Regions from separate parts of the Ruegeria sp. CE9 genome, predicted to be linked through region 1. Evidence: riboswitches for the same ligand, from Rfam matches in the RefSeq annotation. Region 1 holds a riboswitch; each other region holds the start of a gene.

What was found. Region 1 has a riboswitch for cobalamin ahead of ACR0B3_RS00305 (DUF1636 family protein). Riboswitches for the same ligand answer to the same signal wherever they lie in the genome.
Region 2: linked by a shared signal. The riboswitch ahead of ACR0B3_RS14500 (DUF1636 family protein) and the one ahead of ACR0B3_RS00305 (DUF1636 family protein) in region 1 are both predicted to bind cobalamin.
Region 3: linked by a shared signal. The riboswitch ahead of ACR0B3_RS06630 (energy-coupling factor ABC transporter permease) and the one ahead of ACR0B3_RS00305 (DUF1636 family protein) in region 1 are both predicted to bind cobalamin.
Region 4: linked by a shared signal. The riboswitch ahead of ACR0B3_RS17475 (hypothetical protein) and the one ahead of ACR0B3_RS00305 (DUF1636 family protein) in region 1 are both predicted to bind cobalamin.

What each region holds. Positions count from the first base shown of each region.
Region 1 is NZ_JBQFRO010000001.1:61,242-66,674, reverse strand. Features, by position in the region: gene ACR0B3_RS00315 (glycosyltransferase family 2 protein) at 1-492, opposite strand, end outside; gene ACR0B3_RS00310 (NAD(P)-dependent oxidoreductase) at 597-1,562, opposite strand; cobalamin riboswitch at 1,698-1,900, shown strand; gene ACR0B3_RS00305 (DUF1636 family protein) at 1,986-2,366, shown strand; gene cobW (cobalamin biosynthesis protein CobW) at 2,363-3,418, shown strand; gene cobN (cobaltochelatase subunit CobN) at 3,422-5,433, shown strand, end outside.
Region 2 is NZ_JBQFRO010000007.1:71,203-76,635, forward strand. Features, by position in the region: gene ACR0B3_RS14485 (FecCD family ABC transporter permease) at 1-988, opposite strand, end outside; gene ACR0B3_RS14490 (ABC transporter substrate-binding protein) at 990-1,937, opposite strand; gene ACR0B3_RS14495 (ABC transporter ATP-binding protein) at 1,954-2,739, opposite strand; gene ACR0B3_RS14500 (DUF1636 family protein) at 2,736-3,080, opposite strand; cobalamin riboswitch at 3,320-3,527, opposite strand; gene ACR0B3_RS14505 (catalase family protein) at 3,913-4,980, shown strand; gene ACR0B3_RS14510 (peroxidase family protein) at 4,999-5,433, shown strand, end outside.
Region 3 is NZ_JBQFRO010000002.1:404,123-409,555, forward strand. Features, by position in the region: gene ACR0B3_RS06620 (amino acid aminotransferase) at 1-605, opposite strand, end outside; gene sseA (3-mercaptopyruvate sulfurtransferase) at 605-1,459, opposite strand; cobalamin riboswitch at 1,601-1,812, shown strand; gene ACR0B3_RS06630 (energy-coupling factor ABC transporter permease) at 1,867-2,544, shown strand; gene ACR0B3_RS06635 (CBU_0592 family membrane protein) at 2,560-2,829, opposite strand; gene ACR0B3_RS06640 (helix-turn-helix domain-containing protein) at 2,832-3,380, opposite strand; gene ilvD (dihydroxy-acid dehydratase) at 3,485-5,317, shown strand.
Region 4 is NZ_JBQFRO010000010.1:48,408-53,840, forward strand. Features, by position in the region: gene ACR0B3_RS17455 (bifunctional 2',3'-cyclic-nucleotide 2'-phosphodiesterase/3'-nucleotidase) at 1-882, shown strand, start outside; RNA gene ffs (signal recognition particle sRNA small type) at 921-1,019, shown strand; gene rsgA (ribosome small subunit-dependent GTPase A) at 1,179-2,207, shown strand; gene ACR0B3_RS17470 (alpha/beta hydrolase family protein) at 2,242-3,099, opposite strand; cobalamin riboswitch at 3,221-3,440, shown strand; gene ACR0B3_RS17475 (hypothetical protein) at 3,525-3,932, shown strand; gene ACR0B3_RS17480 (phosphatase domain-containing protein) at 3,936-4,439, opposite strand; gene ACR0B3_RS17485 (DNA polymerase III subunit gamma/tau) at 4,610-5,433, shown strand, end outside.

The DNA.
Region 1 (5,433 bases):
TTTGAAGCCTTTCGCCCGATGATGGGGATACGACTCTTCCGGCGCTGCGCAGAAAAACATCTCGGGCACGGGCTGATCAACAAAATCATTCAACCCTGCATTGCCGAACATTCGCCAGCAGATTGAAATCGCGTCTGCCTCTCCGCTGGTTTCTACAAAGCTGCGGATGTTACCCTCGGGCAAACGGATGTTGATGTATTCGTCAACATCCAAGCTCATGATCCAATCTGACGAATGGTAGCTTTGATGACTCAGAGCGCGTGAAAACGCACGACCCTGAGGCGCAGCCCGAGGACCGACCTTGTTCCGCTCGTGATGCGCCCAACCTAGCGTCTGCATCCGGTCGGCTATCGTGTCGGTGCCGTCCGCACAATCATTCGTGTAGATCAGAATATCGTCAAAACCGATTGCGCGGTTGTAAGCCACCCAATCGATCATGAAAGGCCCTTCGTTCTTCATCGTGGTCACGATGAGAAAGGTCTCATTCGTCATAAGTTATACTCTTGCCTGTGCCGTTATCGGACTCTTGTCGACCTGTTTAGATTAGCCTTGGAATTTTGTCCAACTCGGTCACTAGGCAAGCACAGAGTAATGAATCAATCGTTCAGACGATTTTGCGGGATCACTTCATAGCCTGGCTCTTCCGGTTCATCATCCAGCATCTCGGTTGGAAATCCTGACGCTTGGATATCAAGCCCGGTCGCGTCTTCCAGCCGTCGGATGATATTCGGAGACAGCTCTCTCTCACCATATCGCGCGATGCCATCCTCGAATATCTTGATCATTAGCGGATTCATTTCCAGCGGCACACCTGCTCGGTCCGCTACCTCTTGAAACAGTCCGATATCCTTTTTCACCAAATCCATGGTGAATGAGATATCCCGCGAACCATTCAGAATGACTTGGCTTTCGGTCTCATGCACAAACGAAGTGCCCGATGAGATTTTGATCGCCTCGTATGTGGTTCCAAGGTCCATCCCGGCGGCCTTGGCGGTCACCAAAGCCTCGGCGCAGGTGATCAGGTTGGCGGTGGCAAGGAAGTTTGTCATCACTTTCAGAACCGAGGCCGAGCCCAGCTCGCCCGTGTGCAGAATGCGCCGCCCCATAGTGGTCAGGAAAGGCAAGATGCGCTCGAACGTCTCGCGATCGCAGCCCGCGAAAATCGAGATGTTGCCTGTCGCGGCGCGGTGGCACCCGCCTGAAACCGGGCAATCCACCGCTGCGCCGCCTCGTTCAATGACCATTGCGCCAAGGCGTTTAACTTCGGCTTCGTCGGTGGTGGACATCTCCATCCAGATTTTGCCAGGACCGACCTCTGGCAACATCTCCTGCATCACCGCGTCCGAAGCGGCAGGCGAAGGCAAGCAGGTGATGACCGCATCGCAATCACGCATCAGCTGCGCCGGACTTTCGGCAGCTTTGGCCCCTTTCGCGACAAATGCAGACACCAGCTCTGGATTCAGATCGTGTACCGTCAGATCGATTCCATTGCGCAGCAGTGAACCCGAGAGCTTGCCGCCCACATTCCCTAGCCCGATAAACCCAACTTTCATGCGCTGCATCCTCCTGTACGCGTCTTGCAACCATGCCACCACGACGCTGCAAACAGATCATGCCGCCCAGCGACCCAGACAGGTCGCTTTTTACCTGCGATATCACGGAATATCGCGACTCGCTTGACAAGCAGTACATCAGTGCCGCATGTCCCATCCGTTGGTGTCTGCGCAAGCAGATGAAAAGGGAATGCGTCAGCGGAATCACCGTCAAACGCAGCCGCCCCCGCGACCGTGACCGGAGAGGGTGCCCAAGCCACTGGCGAATGCCGGGAAGGCGGGACATCCGACAGAGGCTTCCTCTGACATCCGCAAGCCGGGAGACCTGCCAACGCCCGAAGATGAAACCGGACGGGGTGTTCCGGTGTGGGGCTTTGATTGGCCCGCATGAAACCCCGTCCCCCACGAAGAGGATTTGGGGGGATGAGAGACATGACCGAGACCGCTCCGGTCGAACTGCTGGTTTGCACCACCTGCCGTCGCGGTTTGCCTGTCGAAGACGATGCGCAACGCCCCGGCAAGTTGCTGCACAAGGCGCTTGAACAGGCGGACCTGCCCGATGGCATTACTCTGAAAGCTGTGGAATGCCTGTCCAATTGCGATGAAGGATGCTCGATCGTGCTGCGCGGAGGACCGGATCGCTGGACCTTTGTCTATGAGCATCTGAACGAAACCGACCATGTTGACGTGATCGTCGACGGTGCCACCAAGTACCTCGCCACCGAGGACGGTTTGGTCAAATGGCGCGAACGTCCCGAACATTTCCGCAAAAACTGTGCGGCCCGCATTCCCCCGATTGGAGCCCAGAAATGAGCAATCTTGAGAAACTCCCCGTCACCGTGATCACCGGCTTTCTGGGCTCGGGCAAAACCACACTGGTGCGCCATCTGATGCAAAACCCGCAGGGCAAGCGCTTGGCCGTTGTGGTCAACGAGTTTGGCGATGTTGGCGTTGACGGCGACATCCTGAAATCCTGCGCCATCCCGGATTGCCCGGCTGAAAATATCATGGAGCTGGCCAATGGCTGCATTTGCTGCACGGTCGCCGATGACTTCATCCCGACCATCGAGGCTCTGATGGCGCTGGAACCGTGTCCTGATCACATACTGATCGAAACCTCCGGCCTCGCCCTGCCCAAGCCGTTGCTGAAAGCGTTCGACTGGCCCGATATCCGCTCGAAAATCACCGTGGATGGCGTGATCGCGCTGGCCGATGCCGAGGCTGTTGCTGCGGGTCGCTTTGCGCCGAATGTCGAAGTCGTGGACGCTCAGCGCCTGGCCGATGACTCGATTGATCACGAAACGCCTCTGTCCGAGGTGTTCGAAGATCAGATCTCGTGCGCGGATATCATCCTCCTGACCAAGCCGGATCTGGCCGGTCCCGAGGGTGTGGCCAAAGCCAAGGAAATCATCGCCGCCGAAGCGCCCCGCCCCCTGCCTGTTGTCGAGGTCGCCGAGGGTGTCGTCGACGTGCGTGTGGTATTAGGCCTGGAAGCGGCGGCCGAAGATGACATGGAGGCCCGTCCCAGCCATCATGATGGCCACCATGATCACGAGCATGATGATTTCGAAAGCATCATCGTCGAACTGCCGGAACAATCCGACCCGCTTGATCTGGTCGCGAAAATTGAACGTCTGGCCAAGGAACTGAACATCCTGCGCGTCAAAGGCTATGCCGCCGTTCAGGGCAAGCCGATGCGCTTGCTGGTTCAGGCCGTTGGCGCGCGGGTGCGTCAGCAATATGACCGCCCGTGGCAACCCGATGAGGCACGCCGTTCGCGCCTTGTGGTCATTGCCGAGCATGACGACATCAAAGAAGCCGAAATCCGCGATATCCTCGTGGGTGTAACCGAGGCTGCCGAGTAAGCCATGCACGTCGTCTTCCGCGAAAACCACGGGCTCGAGGAAACCGAGACCCCAACCGATCTGGGCCAGAGCCCGGCGGATCTGGTGGTGCTGTCCTTTTCCGACAGTGACCTTGGTGCATTCGCGGCGGGCTGGCATCGCGGTGGCGGGCCCGAAGGACGCATGCCAACCCTCAGGCTGGCGAACCTAACGGCGCTGAAACATCCCCTCTCGGTCGATACCTATGTCGAACAGACTTTGAACGGTGCCAAAGGCATCCTCATTCGCTTGATCGGCGGGGTTCCCTATTGGACCTATGGCTTGCAGCAGGTTCTGGCACTGGCGCAGGCCAAAGGGATAGCGCTGGCCGTTCTACCTGCAGATGGGCGCGAAGATACGCGACTGGATGAATATTCCACCCTGCCCGTCTCAACCCTGCGACGGTTGGCGCATCTATGCGACACGGGCGGAAAGGTTGCAGCGCAAGCCGCATTGGCGCAGATGGCGCTGGCCGCAGGTTTGTATGCCGGCCCGGTCATGGGCGCCAAAACTGTCCCCGAATGCGGTGCGTGGTGTCCGGATCGCGGCGTGATTCCGGTGGAAAACGCCCTGACGGGCGACGCCGACCGCATCATTGTGACCTTTTATCGCGCATATCTGACCTCAGCGGATACAGCCCCAATCGCAGCCCTGATCCGCAGCTTAAGGGCGCGGGGATTTGAAGCGACCGGCCTCTATGCTCCGTCGCTTAAGGCGCCCAATGCCGCCCCCTGGCTGCGCGAGTCCCTTGTTGCGCTGAAACCTGCAGCGATCATCAACGCCACTTCCTTCTCAGGCAAAGGTACATCGGGCACCTCCCCTCTGGATGCGGCGGGGTTTCCTGTCTTTCAAGTCGCGCTCGCCACTTCGCGCCGCAAGGCCTGGGCCGAGGCGGAACGTGGTCTTTCGCCAGCGGACCTTGCCATGCATGTGGTTCTGCCCGAGGTGGACGGCCGGATCAACGCGGGCATCATTTCGTTCAAAGAACCGGGCAAACGCGATCCGCATCTGGAATATTCACGCTTTGCGCACCGGGCTGAACCGGAACGGATCGAGGCGATTGTTGACCGCGTCACCGGCTGGTTGAACCTCAACAACACTCCGAAGGCAGATCAAATCCCGGCGCTGGTGCTGTCCACCTACCCCGGCAAGGATTGGCAGATGGCACATGCCGTCGGGCTGGACGCGTTGGCCTCAGCCGAGGCGATACTGTCTGATTTGCAGGCTGAAGGCTATGATGCCGCGCCTGCCGAACCGCTTGCCCAAACCTTGTTGGACGCCCGAATTTCTTGGCTTCTGCAAGACTACAAGGCCGCGCTTGAAACCCTGCCCGAGCAATTGCGCGATGATCTGCAAACCGTTTGGGGTGAGCCCGAGAATGACGCCTGCTTTGCAAATGGCTCGTTCCAGTTCACCGCTTTGCGACGAGGCAAGGCCTTGGTCGCCCTCCAGCCCGAGCGAGGGACACCTGAGCTGCGCGACGACGACTATCACGACCTGTCGCGCACCCCGCGCCACAGCTACGTCGCTTTCTATCTCTGGCTGCGCGAAAGTCTCGGCGCGGATGCCCTGATCCATATCGGTGCCCATGGGACGCTCGAGTGGCTGCCGGGCAAATCGGTCGCTTTGTGCAACGAATGCTGGCCCGAAGCACTGATCCGAGACTTACCAGTGATCTACCCCTTCATCGTCAACGACCCCGGCGAGGCCGCACAGGCCAAGCGCAGGATCGGGGCGGTTACGCTGGGGCATATTCCGCCGCCCATGAAGGAAAGCGGTACGCCCGACCGAATGGTACGGTTGGAATCGCTGTTGGACGAGTTTTCGAACGCTGATGGCTTGGACCCCAAACGCCGCGATCGCCTGCAGGAGGATATCCGGGACGAGGCGCAGGCCATTGGGCTTGAAAGCGATCTTGGCCTTGATCAAGCCACCAGCACGGCTGAGGCGATCACTCGCATTGACCGATTTGTCTGTGACATCAAGGAAAGCCAGTT
Region 2 (5,433 bases), on a different contig from region 1:
ACAATAGCAGGAAAACAAACACCGATCCGATCGAGGTTGTAACAATTCCCACAGGCAATTCCTGCGGTGCGAGCAACAGTCGGCTGAGGATGTCCGAACCAGTTAACAAGGCTGCGCCGACGATTGCAGCGGTTGGCAACAGGTGCTTGTGCAGAGGCCCAGCAATCCCTCGGGCAATATGCGGCACCATCAGTCCGACAAAACCAATAACCCCAGCGACAGAGACAAACACAGCAGTTGCCAGAGCAGCAGTGAAGAACATGCTGAACCGAAGCCCTTGAACCGGCACACCCAGTGTCGCGGCGGTCAGATCCCCGGTCAGCAGCGCGTCCAACCAGCGGCTGCGATACAGTGAGTAGCTCAGGATAAGCAACAGGCCGACACAAACCAGTGGGAAAGTCTCCCATCTGGCAAGGCCCAGGCCGCCCAGCATCCAGAAGATGACTGAATGGGCGGCGCGGCTGTCACCAGCGAAAATCAGATAATTGGTGATGGCTGAGAACAAGAATGAGACGGCCAACCCGGCAAGGATCAGCTTTTCCGGCGCGCTGGTGCGCAGACCGTGGACCAGCGCTAGCACGATACCGGATGCCACAAGCCCGCCACAGAAGGCAGCTAACGGAAGGGTCCAGAAGCCCAGCACATCTCCGGTTACGGTAATTACAAAAACCGCCCCGGCCGCCGCGCCCGAAGACAGGCCAAACAGGAAGGGATCGGCAAGGTCATTTCGGGTGGTCGTTTGCAAAACCACACCAACAATGCCCAACCCGGCCCCGATCACAGCAGCAAACAACGCACGGGGCAAGCGCAGGTCGAAGACGATCCGATGCAGCGGCGACATCTCACCATCCTCCAGCCCGGTGCCGCGCAGAATTGCGGTCAGGGTGTCGGACAATGGAATCGAGGTCGTGCCGTAGATCGTGGAAATCAGTAAAAGGGCGGCCAGAACGACCGCCCCCAGCAACAACGTCAGGCCCAGTCGGCCCATGTCAACTCTGACCCGGATGCATCGCGTGTGCCATTTTCGAGATCGCCTCGATATTTGCCGGTCCCGGGGTCAGCTCTTCGTAGCGCAAACCGATCCAGCGCTCGTTCTTGACCGCGTCGGTCTGCGACATGACCGGATGTTCCTGCAGGAATTTGAACGTATCTTCGGCACCATTACCGGTCTGATAATCCAACAGCACCAAGAATTCCGGATTCGACGCGGCAACCGCCTCCCATGAGGTGCGGCCCCAGCTTGTGTCCATATCATGGGTGACGTTTTCGCCACCAGCAGCTGAGATCATCGCATCGGGAATCGCGAATTTGCCAGCTGTGAAAGGCGCATCCGCCGGGCCATCCAGCAAGAAAACGCGCGGCTTGGGCAGATCAGCGGTTTTGGCTTCGATCGCTGCCAGCTGCTCTTTCCAGTCCGCAACCAGCGCCTCGGCCTTGTCCTCGATATGCATGACCTTGCCCAAACGCAGAACATCGTTAAACAGCAGGTCCATGCTGGCTTGTGGCCGGTCCTTATCCAGATGCACGCAGCTTTCGGTCAGGATCATGGTCTTGATCCCGAACGGCGCCAGGGTGTCAGGCGTTACATCGCCTCCGGGCTTCATCCCATAGTACCAGCCGGCAAAGAACAGGTCAGGCTCAGCCGCCACAAGGTTTTCGACAGTCGGGTATTTCGGTGCAAGCTCGGGGATGTCGCCGCGCAGCGCATCGAAATCGGGGCTGGTCTTGTACCATCCGGTGATGCCGGTCAGGCCAACGATCTTGTCCTGCAAACCCAAAGCAAAGGCCATGTCGGTCATGTTCATGTCATGGACGACCAGTCGCTCGGGCTGGGTTTCAAAGACCAGAGGCTCACCGCAATTGTCGACAGTGACCTCGTGCGCAGCAGCGCCGCTTGCCATGGCAGTGGCCAATGCCACGGACCAGATTTGTTTCATGAGAATTCTCCTAAGTCTATGTGGATATAGTTGTTTTTCGGATATCAAGGGCCGGGATCACGCGGCCTTCGTGATGAAAGCAGAGGAAATCGACGCCAAAGGTTTCGCGCACCCGTTCTGGCGTCAGCACCTCTTCCACCGATCCGAATCCAATCATGCGGGTCGATTTCATCAGCGCCACGTGGGTGGCAAATTCGGGGATCATGACCAGATCATGCACGATCATCACCACGGTGATCCCAAGCTCAGCGACCAGAGATAGCATGCGCCCCTTCGCGTCGGGATCCAAATGATTGGTCGGTTCATCAAGAAACAGCAAGGATGGATTCTGCGCCAGAGCACGCGCGATATGCGCGCGCTGACGTTCACCCCCTGACAGCTGTGCCATTCGCTTACCCGACAAGCTGGCAAGACCGGTCAGATCAAGAATCCGATCCAATTCTTTGGCATGTGCTTCGGCTGAGCGATCAGCACGAATGGGTATCTGCCCCAACGCAACGTAGTCCCGCAATCCCAAACGCCCGTCAGGCAATTCCTGCTGGCCCACCACCGCGATCATGCGCGCACGCTCTTTGGCCGAAAGCTGTTTCAGACTCCGCCCCTTGATGCGAACATCGCCAAGGGCCAGCGGTTCGGCACCGCAAAGCAAATTCAGAAGGGTCGTCTTACCTGCGCCATTCGGTCCGGCGATGGCCAGGATCGATCCTTCGACCAATTCAAAGGAAACGCCCTGCAGCAGGATATCCCCGTTAAGCGCATAATACTCGAGGTTCTCGGCAACCAGAAAGCTTTGCTCCGTCATGGCGCAACCCTCGGTATGCGCGAGAGCGTCTTCTTGAACAATGCCCTCGGACGATCCGTGGCATTTGTCCATCCATCCGCGCACAGCTGGTACTGTTCTGCGAATTCCACAATCGCGTCCAGATCGTTGCCTGTTGCTATGTCGCCAAACAGATATTGAGCCTTGCCAAGTGCCTGAAATCCGATTGTCGCAGGTCGGTCACATCCAGCCATGCAATCGACAGTGCGAATTGCAAAGCCATCCGGCAGCCTGTCCGACAGCGTGTTAACTACGTGATCCGTGAAAATGGAATCCCGGCAGCCCGCGCATACAAGAACGAAATGATCGCAGTGTTTGGTCATCACGCGCCTCGCCTACTGTAACATCAAAATGAATGCAATGTTATTACATTGCATATCGTATGCCGTAATCTGCGCGCGATGCGCCGCGACCCTTCTTCTATTGCAATCGGGATTAATAATATCAGCAATCATTCGAATGCCCCACTCGACCTGTTTCCAGCCGCGTGCGGAAGCTGCCAACGATGTAAACACGTTTTAGACGTGCCATTAAGCCTCCTTCCAGGACACCCCGCCCCGGTTTGGTTGAACATTTGATGGCAGGTCTCCTGACTTGCGGGTCCTAGCTCAGCCAACCTTCCCGATCCTTTGGATCAGTGGCTGTTTGGCCTTGCTCGCCGCTTACAGTTGCGGGGGCAGTTACGGAATTGGCGCCTGTCGGCAAACCTCACCGTATTCCCTTTTCATCCCTTGGGCGCACCATTGGGAACCATCTCTTGATTGACTGCCTGAGATCATGAGACACGTCAATGATAAAGTCGAAAGTTGAGGCTTCAGGAAAATTACGGTCGCGTCATCTTTGTCCTTGAGGGCCAAACCAACATACTTGGATGCTGACCGAAAGTGGCATGTAGCGTCTCAGATCAATCCGTTTGGTACCACCGTCCGGAAAAACACCTCTTAATAGGCAAGACCAGCAGTATGCATTCCTAGCCGCTAAAGCGTGAATTTGCTCGATGCCAGATCAATGGGTAGTCGAATTTATCGTTTCCGCAGGCACACATGGTTGGAAAAATCTGAATCTGCGTTAAGCTGTTCGGATTTAGAGGAATGGTTTTGCCGGCACCTTACGCGTGATTGATCATTGCCTGGGCTTATCCAAGGAGAGGGTTCTTTGACACATGTTTCGCAAAATGGATTACCCCCAGATCTTGTTGAAGATGTTATCGACCACAATGCCGAGGCTGTCGCGCTATGGAAGGGTCGTCGCCTAAGGGCACAGCATGGGCGCAGCCACGGATGTGTCGCCGCAACGTTCACTGTAAGGAAGAACTTACCTGACCACCTGCGCCATGGGCTCTTTGAACAGCCTGCAAGCTATGTGGCCGCAGTTCGGTTTTCCAACGGCGCGCATCTTGATGACCGAAAATCAGATGCGCACGGGATGGCGATCAAACTCTTTGACGTGCCCGGACCCAAGCTGATCGACACCGAAGCCCTTGCACATTTGGGCATCTCGCAGCTCAGCGACGAGTTTGATTTTGTACTGGTCGATCAGGATGTATTTCCCAGCTATGTCCCCGAAGAATACGAGCGATTAGGCAAGCTTGTCGCCACATTACAAGCGGTGCAGCACGCATTCAAAGGGCGGCGAAAATGGAGTTTGAAACTGGTGGCCAAAGGCCTGGGCGCAGCCTTTCGTGCCCTCTTCACGCGCGAAGGTAAACGCCAATTCGGTGTTGCGAGTGAGTTTGCGTCAAAATACATGCACTCACCGTTCGAAGTTCATTTCTGGTCTACAACACCTTATCGTCTGGGGCCTGATCTGACGATCAGATATCTGGCACGCAGCGCACGGCCCAACATTCCCACAACACCTGTGGATGGCCCTGACGATATCGGCAAACACTTGCGGCAAGATGTGTCTGAGGGCGACAATCAATTTGAGCTTTGCGTAATTGAGCCGCCGCGCAGCGATGCAGATTTTAATGCGCTCGACAATCGCATTCGGTGGGCTTGTGATCCGCAACCCGATGCGCCGCTCGACCCATACCACCATTCCGTCACGCCGGTTGCGGATATCACCATTTCCCAGGGCGCAGCCTTTGACCCGCAAGATGGCGACGCGATGAGCTTTTCGCCTTGGCGCGTCACGGCAGAGCATGAGCCTCTGGGGCCGATCAATGCGATCCGGCTAAGGACCTATCTAAGCCTGGCGCGTGCCCGGTTCCCTAACAAATGACCAGACGGAGACGTTTTGATGCTGGATGTTGATGATCTGATCGACCTCGGGTTCAAGGTCGCCCCACGCTTTACAAGCTATGTCACGGCAATCAGGCTTGCGAACGCCGCCAAAGTGCACCGACCAAGACCATACATCTTAAACAAGGACTATACGACTTGGCCGGGGGTGTATTCACACCGTTGGATTGGCCGGCATACGCAGCCCGAAGACCCTTCGCCAATCTTGCCCTCCGAAAGCGAGGTCGCCGACCTGTTTCGGCGCAGAACGCAAATTGACGGTAGCCCGCTTACGCTGCTGTGCCCCCAAGGATCGACACTCTTTTTCATATCGGCTGCACAGTGGTTTACCGATAGTTTTCTGCGCACATTCGTAGCGCCGGATACGTTTGGTCAGACGGATTCGAACCACGAAGTCGACCTGTGTCAGATTTACGGGCTGAATGATTTTCAG
Region 3 (5,433 bases), on a different contig from region 1:
CCACGCTTGTTGATCAGGTTCACAACCTCTTGCCATTGCACTATGTTCAGGTTGGCGCCAGTCGGGTTGTGGCAGCAGCCGTGCAGCAGAACCACATCGCCTGCCTTGGCAGATTTCAGGTCCTCGATCATGCCGTCGAAGTCGACACCTCGGGTTTCGCTGTCGAAATACCGGTATTGGACGGTTTCGATGCCCAGATAATTCAGGATCGACAAATGGTTCGGCCATGTCGGGTTCGACACAAATACGCGTGCCGAGGGATTGGCCATGCGGATCATCTCAAACGCTTGGCGGCAGGCTCCGGTGCCCCCCGGAGTTGCTACAGCGGCGATATTGGCGCGCGGCACTGATGCACCCAAGATCAGACCGATCATCGCATCAGCATAGGCCGGATCGCCCGCTAAGCCGGTATAGGCCTTGGTTTCCTGCTCTTCCAAAATGCGCTTTTCGGCTGCTTTGACGGCGCGCATGACCGGGGTGATGCCCTCGGCATTCTTGTAGACGCCAACGCCCAGATCGATCTTCTGATCACGCGGGTCATCGCGATACATCTGCATCAGCGCCAGAATCTTGTCTGCTGGCTGCGGTTTGAGGTTCTCGAACATCAGTTCTCTCCGGTTGCGACAGGAAGGGTCGGGAATGCACCCCATTCCGCCCATGAGCCGTCATAAAGCGCGTGGTCTTTCTTGCCCATGCGTTCCAACGCAAGGCTGAGGATCGCAGCGGTCACGCCAGACCCACAAGATGTGATTGCAGGCTTCGACAGATCGACGCCAGCATTTTCAAATATCGCGCGGCATTCCTCGGGCGATTTCATCGTGCCGTTCTTGTTCAAGAGCAGACCAAATGGCACGTTGCGCGAGCCGGGAATATGGCCTGAGCGTAAACCTTCGCGCGGTTCCGCCTCGGTCCCGGCAAAGCGCGCGGCCGAGCGCGCATCAATGATCTCGTGATCAGCCAATTTCGCAGCAGACGAAACCTGCGTGACGTTCCGAACAAGGCGGTTCTGTACACGCACGGTCATGTGGCGGTCGCGGATCACCGGGGGCAGGTCCTCGATCTCATGACCTTCGGCTTGCCATTTCGGCAGACCGCCGTCCAGCACGGCAATATTTTCCTGTCCCATCAGCCGGAATAGCCACCAGACCCGCGCGGCCGACATCAGACCGGCCCCATCGTAAACAACAACCTGATGGCCATCTCCGACGCCCATTGCGCGCAGACGAGACATGAATTTCTCGACCGGAGGTGCCATGTGCGGCAGCTCTGACCGGTGGTCAGAAATCTCGTCGATTTCAAAGAACCGCGCGCCTGGGATATGGCCTGCGTCATACTCGGCCTTGGCATCGCGCTTTTGCTGCGGCAGGTACCACGACCCATCCAGTATCCGAAGATCGGGATCTTTGAGATGTACGGCCAACCATTCGGTGGAAACGAGGGTTTTAGGATCGTCCTGCATCAATACCTCCCCTAAGCGAGCTTGATTTGTCCCTATAGCGGCTTGGCGAAACGTTCAAGTCACGCCGCAGGTCAGAGCGCTGGCAGGCAACGTTTTTTTGCGATCACACGCGCGGCGTACTTGACACCGAGCATTCTGCGGTAGAATTCTGCGCGGTATGGTTCCCAAAGGGTTTATCCCGGCGGGATGAAAAGGGAATCCGGTGCGACGTTCTCAGTCAATTCCGGAACTGCCCCCGCAACTGTAAGCGGAGTATCGCCCCATCAGGGCCACTGACCGACAGGATCGGTTGGGAAGGCCGGGATCGATCCCAATCCGCGAGTCAGGAGACCTGCCATGCACAAACCGGGCCTTGCCCATTATCAACACGTTTCTGCCGTCGGGTGTGACGGTAAGGAGAACAAACTATGCATATCGAACCGGGCGTCGTACACGGCGCCAAACTTGTCCTGAGCTATGCTACCGCAGCTGGCGCAGGTCTTTATAGTCTCAAGCTGGCACGGGAGAGCGTTAAAAATAGCGGTATCGCAAGCCTTGCAGTACGGTCTGCCCTGACCACCGGCCTTGTGTTTACGTTCTTCGAAATTCTACCGCACTTTCCGGTCGGGGTGTCAGAAGTTCACTTCATTCTGGGCTCGACCCTGTTCCTTTTGTTTGGTGCCGCCCCGGCCGCGATCGGGCTGATCCTGGGCTTGTTTGTACAGGGGTTCTTCCTTGCGCCGTTCGATCTGCCCCAGTTCGGAATGAACATGACAACCTTGCTGGTGCCCCTGTTTGCCTTGCAGGCGCTGGCAAGCCGAATCATTGCGCCGAATACGGCATATGTTGACCTCAGATACTCACAAGCATTGGCGCTTTCGACAGCCTATCAGGGTGGCGTTGTCCTTTGGGTGGCATTCTGGGCGTTCTACGGCCAAGGCTTTGGTGCTGAAAACATGACCGCCGTGGCCAGCTTTGGTGCTGCATACATGATGGTTATCTTGATCGAACCTTTGGCTGATCTGGCCGTTATTGCCGCGGCAAAGTCCATAAAAGGGCTGGACAAGTTTGGTCTGTTCACTCCGCGCCTTCTTCGCGCAGCCTAAACATCCTGCGCCGCGTTACCCTGCGCGGCGCAACCTGAAATGCTGGATGATCCCGACCACGCTGATAATGATCCAAAACCCTTCGATCAGCATGGATGCCAGATTGAAGTTATGCATCAGCGAAAACACGATCAGAACCGATCCGATCAGGTTCACCACAGGAAAAGCCAGATCTTCAGAGTTCATGAGGCGCATCTGGGTCGCAAAATAGGCTGAGACAACCAAAAAGGCACCAAATGACCCGATTGCATCTGCAACGGTCAATGAGTTCAGAAATGTTGTCATGATTAACCCGCCGCCTGTTGCCCATAGTGGTGCATGTTCAGAAACACAGCCCCCTCGGGGCCCGCGCGGTAGCCATGCGGCAGATCAGCGGCAAAGCGCAAGCCCTGCCCATTTTGCAACGTCAGCCACTCTCCGTCCCGCTGGACCTGAAGGGGGCCGTTCAAAACAAAGACCTCTTCGGTGACACCAGGCGCATGGGCCGGAGAGCTATGGCTTTGATCCGGTTTCAGCGTGACGTGAAAGGTCTCTGCCCCAAGGGCCGGATCAAACGGAAACACAATCTTGACCGAGATACTGCCGGGAAATGTCACCGTCTGAAACACCTCGGCAGACGGATCACGCCCCGCGGCAGTGCCGATCAACGCGCTGAGCGGCATTTGAAACCCCTTGGCAATCTTCCAGAGCGTCGCAATCGTCGGGCTTGATTCTCCGCGCTCGATCTGACCTAGCATCGCTTTGCTGACCCCGGTCATTTCGGCGACTTTCGACAGGCTTAACCCCGAAGCCGCGCGCACATCCCTTAATTTCAGCGTTACTTCGTCCGATTCCATAGCCGTGCCTTGCGATTTGCCTTGTGCGTTATAACGTACATATGCTACGTGCGCTATAACGTACACACCCAATATCTCAGCTTGGGCAATAGGGAAACAGCATCATGCCACTGTACCGATCCAGAACATCCACCCATGGCCGCAATATGGCCGGTGCCCGCGGCCTGTGGCGCGCCACCGGAATGAGTGATGATGATTTCGGCAAGCCGATCATCGCCATCGTGAATTCGTTCACCCAATTTGTGCCCGGCCACGTCCATCTAAAGGATCTGGGCCAGATGGTCGCGCGTGAGGTCGAAAAAGCGGGTGGCGTTGCCAAAGAGTTCAACACCATCGCCGTGGATGACGGCATCGCAATGGGCCATGACGGGATGCTGTATTCCCTGCCCTCGCGAGAGGTCATCGCGGATTCGGTCGAATACATGGTCAACGCGCACTGTGCGGACGCCATGGTTTGTATCTCGAACTGCGACAAGATCACTCCGGGTATGCTGATGGCCGCGATGCGCCTGAACATTCCGGCTATCTTTGTCTCTGGCGGACCAATGGAAGCGGGTAAGATCGATATCGCCGATCTGGACGCCAAGAAGATCGACCTTGTGGACGCAATGGTTGCCGCCGCTGATGATCGCTTCACCGACGAGCAGGTTCAGCACATCGAAGAGAATGCCTGCCCCACCTGTGGGTCGTGTTCCGGCATGTTCACGGCAAACTCGATGAACTGTCTGGCCGAGGCATTGGGACTGGCGCTGCCCGGCAACGGGTCCACGCTGGCCACACATGCGGACCGCAAAGAGCTGTTCCTTGAAGCCGGTCGCCGCATCGTCGAAATCACCAAGCGGCACTATGATTTGGACGAAAAAGGCTTCTTGCCGCGCGAGATTGCGACCTTCGACGCCTTTGAGAATGCCATGAGCCTCGACATCGCTATGGGCGGTTCGACCAACACCGTTCTGCACTTACTGGCTATCGCGCACGAGGGTGAGGTGCATTTCACCATGTCTGACATGGACCGTCTCAGCCGACAGGTGCCCTGCCTCTGCAAGGTCGCGCCGAACACTGAGAATGTACATATGGAAGACGTCCACCGCGCTGGCGGCATCTTCTCAATCCTCGGTGAACTCAGCCGAGCGGGCCTGTTGCATAACCACTGCTCGACCGTGCATTCGGCCTCGATGGGCGAAGCGATTGCTAATTGGGACATCAAGGTCGCCAACAACCCACAGGCGCAGGATCTGTTCAAAGCCGCCCCCGGTGGTGTCCGGACGACGCAAGCATTCAGCCAGTCGAACCGCTACAAAGAGCTGGACACAGACCGCGAAGGCGGCGTGATCCGCTCGAAAGAGCACGCATTTAGCCAAGATGGCGGTCTGGCTGTTCTGTTTGGCAACATCGCACGCGATGGCTGTATCGTGAAAACTGCCGGGGTTGATGAGAATATCCTGAAATTTACCGGCTCGGCCTATGTTTGCGAAAGCCAGGATCAGGCGGTGAATGACATCCTGACGGGCAAAGTGAAAGAAGGCGATGTGGTAGTGATCCGCTATGAGGGACCTCGCGGAGGCCCGGGTATGCAAGAAATGCTCTACCCGACGTCTTACCTGAAATCCAAAGGTCTGGGTAAAGCCTGCGCCCTGCTAACCGACGGACGGTTCTCGGGCGGCACCTCGGGCCTGTCGATCGGTCACGTCTCGCCGGAAGCGGCCGAAGGCGGTGAGATCGGATTGGTGAATACCGGTGATACGATCGAAATCGACATCCCCAATCGGACCATCCATCTGGCTGTCTCTGACGAGGAACTCGCAGCGCGACGTGAAGAGCAGGATGAAAAAGGCTGGCAGCCAGCTGCACCGCGCAAGCGCAAAGTGTCTACCGCGCTCAAAGCTTATGCCAAGCTGACAACCAGTGCCGCAAAAGGTGCGGTCCGTCAGGTGTAATTCCAGCGGACGCGGAGAACTCCCGCACCCGCTTCATGGCTTCGGCTACGCCGATACCCTTCGCGGATTTTGGGCCCGGCGCCGCGCGTTGCGCGGTGCCGGGCCCAACCAGAGGA
Region 4 (5,433 bases), on a different contig from region 1:
AACAAAGGCCATATCGCGACGCTCAAAAGAGTTGCCAAACCTGTGGGATCAATCCCGCACGCGTTGCACAGCTATCTCTCGTACTGCGTTCCCGATCGGGGGTTGGCGCTGATCGCCGCAGCACAGGCGGCAGCTGTGCGCCCCCATTTGGTCGATACTGATTGGGCAAATCTGCCCGTCCTGTCCGCAGCGGCCCCGGCGAAGTTTGGAGGTCGAGCCGGAAACAAGTATTACACCGACATCCCGGCGGGAGAGATTTCGGTTCGTCACATCGCTGATCTAAGCCTCTTTCCCAATGAACTACGTGCGGTGTTGGCAACGGGTGCTCAGATTCGCGACTGGCTTGAAATGTCAGCTGGGGTATTCAAGCAGCTTTCCTCTGAGCACCTGGTCAATCTTGCTGATGCTCAACGTCCTGGCTTTAACTTCGATGTTTTGCATGGGGTGACGTACCAGATCGATCTTTCTCAATCTGCCCGTTTCGATGTGATTGGGCGGTTGATTGATCCGGCGCATTTCCGGATTCGAAATCTGAACTTTGATGGGCAACCGATCAAGTCAGACCAAAGATTTGTTGTGGCCACCAACAACTATCGTGCCAACGGTGGTGGCCATTTCGCGATCGCTAAAGAGGCCCGAATTATAGACCTGCCACCGCTGAGCATACAAGACATCCTGTGCCAATACGTGGCGGACACCGCACCACCTGATCCTTTGGAAAATGCGCCGCGCCCCTTTACCTTCGCGCCAAATCAAGGGCGAGGTGCGATTTTGACCACGGGACCGGGTGCACGAAACTATCTTGATGAGCTTGCAGAGTATCAACCTCGCGTTCTGCCTGACGATTCGGATGGATTTATGCGTATCCAGTTGGCTTTCTGACGGGTTGCCATTTTCAAGCACTACACCTATATGAGCGGTGAGAGGTTGGCGCGGGCGAGCGCCTCGCCAACCTGGTCAGGTCCGGAAGGAAGCAGCCACAACGAGCCCCGCTTGGGTCGATGTCCAACCTCTCACTTGGAACCTATCAGCCGCAGGAGGGCGTTTATGAGTGTAGCAATGACCCTTCGGGCAGACCGGTTCTGATCCTTTCAGATCGACTGACTGCCTGAACACATCACCAGCGGATGCGCGACCGCCATCCGGTGGGATTGCTGTTTCTGATCACAGGCAGACCTATGTTTCTTTCCTTATCGGACCTCGGATGGTCCTCTCACTTTGCGGCTCAGCACGCGGCTGATCCGTCACTCTTGCCGTTCCGCGTTGCAAGCGTACATCGCGATCGGCTTGTCGGGCTGCGCCCAGAAGGCGAAACGCTGTTGTTATCACCCGATCACTCAACCGGAGCCTATGCTGTCGGAGATTGGGTTTTAGCGGATGAAAGCGCGCGTATAATCCGCACTCTGGACCGGCGCAGCCTTTTGCAGCGTCGAGCCGCAGGCACGGGTGCCTCTGCGCAGCTGATCGCGGCGAATGTCGATGTGCTATTCATCGTCAGTTCGTGTAACGCCGACTTCAGCCTGCCCCGGCTGGAACGCTATCTTGCCTTGGCCCATCAGGCAGGCTGTTATCCGGTGATCGTGCTGACCAAGTCAGACATTTGCGACGATGCGCGTGTTTATGTTGATCAGGCCCAATCGCTTGGCCAATTCCTGACGGTTTTGGCGATCAACGCCTTGGATCGCGCTGATATCGAACAGGTGTTATCCTGGTGCCCGAAGGGGCAAACCAGCGCGTTGGTCGGATCGTCCGGCGTTGGGAAAACGACACTTGCCAACGGCATGACAGGCCGGGATGAGGCGACCGCGGGCATTCGTGAAGATGACGCGCGCGGCAGGCACACGACAACCGCGCGCGCTTTGCACCAAATGCGCAACGGTGGCTGGCTGATCGATACGCCCGGAATGCGCGCGCTGCGATTGCTGGACGCGCAGGAGGGCGTGGACGAGGTGTTCTCGGACATCACGGATCTTAGCCGGAACTGCCGTTTCTCGGATTGTCAGCACGATTCTGAACCCGGCTGCGCGGTACAATCTGCAATCGAAACCGGTGAACTCAATCCCGCGCGGCTAGACCGCTGGCGCAAGCTGCGACGCGAAGACCAGCACAATTCAGCGACCGTCGCTCAGGCGCGCGCACGTGACAAAGCGTTCGGCAAGATGGTTCGCAGCGTGATGACCGAAAAGAAGTCTCGCAAAGGGCTTTGAAAGTCTGGGCACCGGCCTCCGGTGCCCAGTACATTCAGGCGATCAGCCGGGGCCAGACCGCCGCATTGCGCCGTGCGAAGGCGCCGATATGACCAACCTGAGACAGTCCAAATTCACTTGGTGAGAGCAGATGCCGCTGCGCATCGGTCCCGTACAGGTCAGCAAGCCACCAGACCGCTTTGGGCGGCACGACCTGATCATCTACAAAGGCAAACAGATCAACCTGCTTTCCGTATTCTGCCCAACGGTTTGCGGGCAGAGTCGTTCCGATTTCTGGCACATAGCTCTGAGGCGCGGTGCACCACTTGCGCCATTGCCAGTACACTTGCGCTGGCAGGTTTGGGCCAAAACCCACGGCCTTTCCCGGAAGATACCCAAGTGCCTTGACCGCCAAGGGTGCGTGCCCATACCAGAACAGCGCTGCCAACGCGCGGTATGGCCAGGGATGATCCTTGAACGTCACCAGACCAGAACATACACAGATCATCCTGTCGACCTGTTCGATATCGGATTGGAGCGGGCCAAACATACCGCCCAATGAATGACCAATGCTCCAAAGCTTTGCCCGAGGAAACCTGCGCCGCATCTCAGCCCGGGCAGCGGGAATATCGATCAACGCCCAATCGGCCATGGTAACATCCGATCGCTTCTGCGATCCCGATAGCGAGTTTCCGAAATCCCGATAATCATACGTCAGGCACGCCATGGCGTGCTCTTCCGCAAGCCATCGCGCGAAGTGTTGATAGTATTCCCTGGGCACTCCGGTCGCGCTGTTGATGACAACTGCCGTTTCAGGTTCGGCCATCGGGCGGTAAAGCCGAGCCGACAGCATTGCCGGTCCGGACCGAAACTCGAAATCTTCGGTCGCAATTGCCTGCTGAGTGTCCAACATGGTGCCCTCCGAAATCATCTGAACTGATCAGTTCAGCATGAGCCGCCCAAGTCAAGGTTGACGTAGCTGGACCCTGCGTCATGTGCCGGATGCAATCTTCTTGACTCGGGCCCGGCACAGCCGCTAGCGATGACATGATGGTTCTCGCGCCCATTCGGGCCGGGATGAAAAGGGAACACGGTGCGGTTCTGCCCGGAATAACCGGAATGAACCAAGGCCGAGACTGCCCCCGCAACTGTAAGCGGCGAGCGATGTCGAAATGCCACTGGCCATTAAGGCTGGGAAGGTCGGCAAAGCAATGACCCGCAAGTCAGGAGACCTGCCATCAAATGAAACTGAAACTCGGGCGGGGTGTCCGGGCAGGGCCAGACTGCATAATTGCCGTCCCTCCTGACCGTCGCCCCGACCAGCGCGGAGGGCGCATAATGATCTGGAAGACCAACACGCACGAATTCTCGGCAACAATTTGCCAACGGACCGGTAAAAACTGCCCTGCCCTGGCACAAATGGCGCGGGCACTGGCGGCTTCAATGGCAAAAGTCGGTCCAACAACAACGGCAGGATTCGAAATCGAAGGAAGCTGTGATCTGGCACATTGCGCGGGCGGGTGCACGGCGCGTTTTCGCGCTTGTCCAGACGAAATTCGGGTATTCTGCGACGCGGATGCAGACACCTCAATCAAATGTCTTGATGACTATGCTGATTTGCTTTTTGGCAGTGACATCGACTCGGTTCCCGCAAGCCTCATGTCGCACCCACCATGCGCAATGCTTGAGGCGATTGCCCTCACGAATGGGACCCGCGCGCCAGAGGAATTCCGCCCATCGGCCTGAGCGCTAATCGCCCGCCAATACGCTGGCTGGCGCAGTCGCCCAGCGCATCTGCGCGTCCGTCTCAACGGCACATGGACGCAACGCACGAAGCCTTTTTAGTGCTGTATCAGGGTGTTCCCCACACTCGACCATTATGCGCAGTACAGCCATACCCGACCGGCCGCATCCGCCCTTGCAATGAACCAATACCCGCCCGCCGCCAGACAGTGCGTGGCGGGCCGATTTACTGGCCTGTTCCCATCGTTCGCTTACGTCCTGAGTCGGAATACCGTAATCCTCGACCGGCAAGTGAACCCAGCGGCAAGCGCGATCGCGAACATCCGAGCCAAAATCCCGAGCGCCATCAAGGATCATCTCGACCTCGGTCGCCATTGACAGGATCAGACCCGGTTTCCATCCGGCCACAGCATCCAAATCGCCGATATAATCTCCGCCCCGTCCGGGCATTGAGGTTAGCGCAAGAGATCCGCCACCAACCTGTAGTGCATGGATAACCAATTCAGACATTCTACGCTCCCCCCGAAACGCGGATCAGAAAATCTTTTTTGCTGGTCTCAGACCGTACGATATTAACCGGGTCCGCCGACAATCCAAAATGAAAATCGCCTCGGCTTGCTGTGGACGCGGGCGGCGGGGGCCTCTACGCTGCGTCGGAACACGAATCCGACAGAGCAGACATGACCGAAACGCCCAGCCCCGCCTACCAGGTTCTTGCCCGCAAATATCGCCCTGAAACATTCGCCGATCTGGTCGGTCAGGACGCGATGGTGCGCACGCTCAAAAACGCGTTCGAGGCGGACCGGATCGCGCAAGCCTTCATCATGACCGGCATTCGGGGCACCGGTAAGACCACCACTGCCCGGATCATCGCCAAGGGTATGAATTGCATCGGTCCGGACGGAAATGGCAACCCGACAACCGAGCCCTGCGGCCAATGCGAACACTGTGTTTCAATCATGGAAGGCCGCCATGTCGACGTGATGGAGATGGACGCCGCCAGCCGGACCGGCGTAAATGATATCCGCGAGATCATCGATAGCGTCCGCTACCGCGCCGCCTCGGCCCGCTACAAGATTTACATCATCGACGAGGTTCACATGCTCTCGACCAGCGCTTTCAACGCGCTGCTCAAGACGCTGGAAGAACCACCCGAACATGTGAAGTTCATCTTCGCGACCACCGAGATCCGCAAGGTGCCGGTGACCGTCCTGTCGCGCTGTCAGCGCTTCGACCTGCGCCGGATCGAGCCCGAGGATATGATCGGCCTCTTGCGCAAGATCGCCGAGTCGGAAAAAGCTCAGATCGCCGACGACGCACTGGCTCTGATCACCCGCGCCGCCGAAGGATCTGCGCGGGATGCAACGTCACTGCTGGATCAGGCGATCAGTCACGGGGCGGGTGAAACCAGCGCCGATCAGGTGCGCGCTATGTTGGGTCTGGCCGACCGGGGCCGTGTTCTGGATCTGATGGATATGATCCTGCGTGGTGACGCGGCAGGAGC